One region of the Nonomuraea sp. WAC 01424 genome, then DNA from elsewhere that is predicted to be linked to it. Evidence: predicted binding sites of a transcription regulator. Region 1 holds the regulator's gene; the other holds the start of a gene.
The links. The regulator HrcA, encoded in region 1, represses chaperone genes, less so after heat shock. The targets are predictions, from matches to a motif close to TTGGCACTCTCNNNNNGAGAGTGCCAA.
Positions count from the first base shown of each region.

Region 2: the regulator HrcA is predicted to act here: its motif matches at 1,041-1,067, upstream of groES (co-chaperone GroES).

Region 1 covers NZ_QHHZ01000003.1:395,194-397,589, forward strand. The annotation lists gene dnaJ (molecular chaperone DnaJ) at 1-320, opposite strand, end outside; gene hrcA (heat-inducible transcriptional repressor HrcA) at 332-1,345, opposite strand; gene DMB42_RS11200 (hypothetical protein) at 1,502-2,260, shown strand; gene DMB42_RS11205 (DUF3097 domain-containing protein) at 2,278-2,396, shown strand, end outside.
Region 2 covers NZ_QHHZ01000018.1:206,460-208,855, forward strand. The annotation lists gene groL (chaperonin GroEL) at 1-564, opposite strand, end outside; gene groES (co-chaperone GroES) at 640-954, opposite strand; gene DMB42_RS41275 (NAD-dependent epimerase/dehydratase family protein) at 1,126-1,980, opposite strand; gene DMB42_RS41280 (MarR family winged helix-turn-helix transcriptional regulator) at 2,085-2,396, shown strand, end outside.

The DNA of each region.
Region 1 (2,396 bases):
CCGCGCGTGCCGCCCGCGGTGCCGAAGAAGGCGTCCATGATGTCGCTGAAGGGGAAACCGGCCCCGAAGCCTCCCGCGCCCGCGCCCGCACCGGCGCCGCCGCCGAAGGGGTCGCCGCCCAGGTCGTACATCTGGCGCTTGTTGGGGTCGGACAGCACCTCGTAGGCCTGCGTGATCTCCTTGAACCGCTCCTGGGTCTCAGGATCGGGGTTCACGTCGGGGTGCAGCTCGCGGGCGAGGCGGCGGTAAGCCTTCTTGATCTCGTCCTGACTGGCGTCACGGCGCACCCCGAGGGTGGCGTAGTAGTCGCTGTTTGCCACTTATCGACCTCTTAAGATGCAGCCAGGATCTGGCTGACGTAGCGTGCCACCGCGCGTACGGCGCCCATCGTCACGGGGTAGTCCATCCTCGTGGGACCCAGCACGCCGAGCCGGGCCAGTTGGTTGTCGCCAGAACCGTATCCGGTTGCGACGATGGACGTGCCCCGAAGGTAGGGGTTTTCCGAACCGATGCGCACGGTGAGCGCGGACGGGGTGTCTGTGGAAGTCTCGCCGAGCAGCCGCATGAGCACGACCTGCTCCTCCAGCGCCTCCAGCACGTCGCGCAGGCCGGTGGCGAAGTCGGCGCCCGCGAGATTGGCCGCGCCGGCGAACACGATCTTCTCATCGTGGCGTTCGACGAGGGTTTCGAGCAGCACCGACAGGATCGTGGCCACGGCGGGGCGATCCTCGACGGGAAGCCGCTCGGGCAGGTCGGCGACCAGCTCGGGCACGTTGCTCAGCCCGCAGCCGTCGAGGCAGGCGTTGAGGACCGCGCGCAGGTGGGCGATGCGGTCGTCCTCCACCACCTCGGGCAGCTCGATCACGCGCTGCTCGACGCGCCCGGTGTTGGTGATCAGCACGAGCATGACGCGCCGGTCGTTGAGCGGGACCAGCTCGACGTGCCTGACCGTGGAGCGGGTCAGCGTCGGGTACTGCACGACCGCGACCTGCCTGGTGAGCTGCGCGAGCAGCCGCACGGTGCGGAAGACCACGTCGTCGAGGTCGACCGCGCCGACGAGGAAGGTCTCGATCGCCCGCCGCTCGGCCCCCGACAGGGGCTTGACCTGCGAGAGCCGGTCGACGAACAGGCGATAGCCCTTGTCCGTCGGCACGCGGCCCGCGCTGGTGTGCGGCTGGGTGATGTACCCCTCCTCCTCCAGAGCGGCCATGTCGTTCCTGACCGTTGCCGGGGAGACCTTCAGATTGTGGCGCTCGGCCAGCGCCTTGGAGCCCACCGGTTCGTTGGTGGACACGTAGTCTTCGACAATGGCGCGGAGCACCGCAAGCTTCCGATCGTCGAGCACGTGCTCACCTCCTGCCTCTGCCTAACAGGGAAACGACAGGTCTAGCACTCCGTGTTCCCGAGTGCCAAGTGTACGGCTCTCGCCCACAAGGTGCGATAACACCGGGTCCCATCCTGTTGCTAGCGTCTTACAAGCGACAGGCCTCACACTTGCCGCATGACCGACAATTCCCAGCCCCCGCAGTACGGACCGCCCCAGGGGCAGGGTCCCTACTACGGTCAGAACCCCCAGTACGCCCAGCCCCAGCAGTACGGCCCGCCTCCCCAATACCAGCAGCCTCCTCCCCAGTACGGCCCCCCACCCCAGTACAACCAGTACGGCCAGTACGGGCAACAGCCCCAGTTCCCGCCCAGGATCGACGGCAAGGCGATCAAGCCGCGCCTGTGGTGGATCGCGGTCGTGTGGGCCGTCGCCGTGGTGCTGGGCGTCGTGGGCGTGGTCGTGTTCGCGGGCGGTGTGCTGAGCAGCGTCTCCGACATGGCCCCGACGGCCACGTTCGCGTCCGGCGAAAGCGTGAAGGTGTCCCTCGACCCCGCCGAGCGCCCGGCTGTCTTCATCGCCACCGGGACGCGCGTCAACTACCAGTGCGAGATCTCCGGCGGCCCGGCCCAGGCCAAGCTCGTCAAGGTCAACGGCACCCAGACGGTCAGCGCCGGTGGGAGCACCTGGCAGGAGATCCTCGCGGTCAACGCGCCCGCCAAGGGCGAGTACCAGCTGACCTGCGCCACGCAGGAGCAGGCGTCCGCCCGCTTCGGCGTCGGCCGTGACGTGCTCTCGGCCGCGGGCGGCATGTTCGGCGGCGTGGCCGCGCTGTTCCTGATCCCCGGCGCCGGCCTGCTCATCGGCATCGTGGGGACCGTCGTCGTCCTCGTCCGGCGCAGCGGCGCGCGTAAGCGCCTTGCGGTCAGCGGGTGATTTGCTACGGTCCCCGTGTGTACGAGGGTGATGTGCTGGCAGGCAATTGGCGGCGGCCGGGCAAGGGCAAGATCCCGAAGGTGCCCGCCGAACTCGACCTGGTCGTGGAGGACGCCGACAGCGGCTTCTGCGGCGC
Region 2 (2,396 bases), on a different contig from region 1:
GGTGAACTCGAGCTCCATGCCCATGGCGTTGGACTCTTCGACGGTGAGGACACCGTCCTTGCCCACCTTGTCGAACGCCTCGGCGATCAGCTCGCCGATCTTGGCGTCCTGGGCGGAGATGGTGGCGACGTTGGCGATCTCCTTCTTGTCGCCCACCTCGCGCGCGCTGGCCAGCAGCCGGTCGCTGATCTCCTTGGCGGCCTTGTCGATGCCACGCTTGAGCGACAGCGGCGAGGCGCCGGCGGCCACGTTGCGCAGGCCCTCGCGGACCATCGCCTGGGCCAGCACGGTGGCGGTGGTGGTGCCGTCACCCGCGATGTCGTTGGTCTTGGTGGCAACTTCCTTGGCGAGCTGGGCGCCGAGGTTCTCGTAGCGCTCCTCCAGCTCGATCTCACGAGCGATGGTCACACCGTCGTTCGTGATCGTCGGCGCACCGAACTTCTTGTCGATGACGACGTTGCGGCCACGCGGGCCGAGGGTTACCTTCACGGCGTCCGCGAGGGCGTTGACACCGCGCTCAAGCGCGCGGCGGGCGTCCTCGTTGAACTCCAGGATCTTCGCCATTGCTGAAAGTCCTCTCCTGGCGTCGAAAGCCCCGGCCGCCCTCAAGAGCGCCCGGGGCCCGACACAACCGGCCTACTACTTCTCGATGATCGCGAGAACGTCGCGGGCGGAGAGCACGAGGTACTCCTCGCCGCCGTACTTGACCTCGGTGCCGCCGTACTTGCTGTAGAGGACGATGTCGCCCTCGGAGACGTCAAGCGGAATCCGCTTGTCGCCGTCCTCATCCCAGTTGCCCGGGCCCACCGCGAGGACCTTGCCCTCCTGCGGCTTCTCCTTGGCGGTGTCCGGGATGACCAGTCCGGAAGCGGTGGTCTGCTCTGCCTCAAGCGGCTGAACCACAATGCGGTCGCCGAGCGGCTTAACGGGAACCTTGGTGGCGGTCGTCACGATCGGACCTCCCCTTCAGATTTGAATGATCTAGAAGAGGCGACCAGCTGGGCCTGCCGTCGCGGGTGTCAGACCTGCCTCGTCGCACGTTGGCACTCTCAAGGTGAGAGTGCCAACAGGAAACATATGCAAGAGGGGCTTGACAGTCAACACGAACTCGTCTGCTCAGAGCGATCAGACGTAGGAGCCCTCGACCAGATCGGCCACCACACCGGGGCGGGAGGGGTTCCAGCCGAGCTCCGCGCGCGTGCGTGTCGCGCTGATGCGCTGGCTGAGCGCCAGGGCCTCGGCGAAGCCCGTCCCCAGCGTCTGGGCGGCCTCGGCCAGCGGCCAGGGCTCGGCCTGCGGCTTTACGCCGACGGACCGGGCCGCCGCCTCGGCCACGGACGCGACCTGCACGGCCTCTTCGCTGATGCCGTGGTAGACCCGCGCCCCGCCCTTCTCCAGGACGGCGACGACGAGGTCGGCCAGGTCCTCGACGTGCACGAACGTCCAGGTGGGCGACTCGCCGTCGGCGGTGACGTACACGCCGGCGCCGCGCTCGGCGGCCTGGGCGCGCAGCAGGGCCGGGATGCCCGCGCCGCGCCCGTGGACGACGCCGGGCCGGATCACCGAGCCGCCGCCGTCGAGGATCAGCCGCTCCAGCTCGTGCCGGTACGCCACGAGCGGAATCGGGTCGGCCGGGCTGTCCTCGTGCCCGTCCACGGTGGCGCCCAGCACCCACACGCCGCTGGTGAAGACGATCTTCCTGCCCGACGCCGCGAGCACGCCGGCCGCGGCGAGGTCGGTCTCCCGGTCGCCGCTGAGGTTGGCGGCGACCACGACCGCGTCGATGTCCGGGGTGATCGCGGCGGCGACGTCCGCGGCGTCGGCCAGGTCCCCGTGGCGCTCGTCGGCCACGCCGGGCACCCGCTTGGCGCCGTCGGCGGCGGGCCGCACCAGGACGGCCACCTCGTGTCCCTGCTCGGCCAGCCGCTCGACGACCGCGCCGCCGATGTACCCCGTCGCGCCCAGCACCAGCACCTTCATGACGATCCCACCTTGAAAATTTCTACGTTGAACATTTCGACGTCGTGGACAGTACCGTACGACCTCCAACATTTCAACGTCGAAGCTTTGATAGGCTGAGCCACGTGGATGACGCGGTCGACGAGATACTCGGACAGTGGGCACGGACACGGCCCGACGTCGACGTGTCCCCGATGGGCGTGATCGGCCGGGTCTCGCGCGCCTCCCGCCTGCTGGAACGCGGCGTGAAGGACTTCTTCGCCGAGCACGGGCTGGAGGCGTGGGAGTTCGACATGCTGGCCACGCTGCTGCGCAGCGGCGCCGACGCCACGATGTGCATGAAGGACCTGTCCTCCTCCGCCATGGTCAGCCCCGGCGCGCTCACCAACCGGATGGACCACCTGGTCAAGCGCGGCCTGGTCGATCGCTGGCCCGCG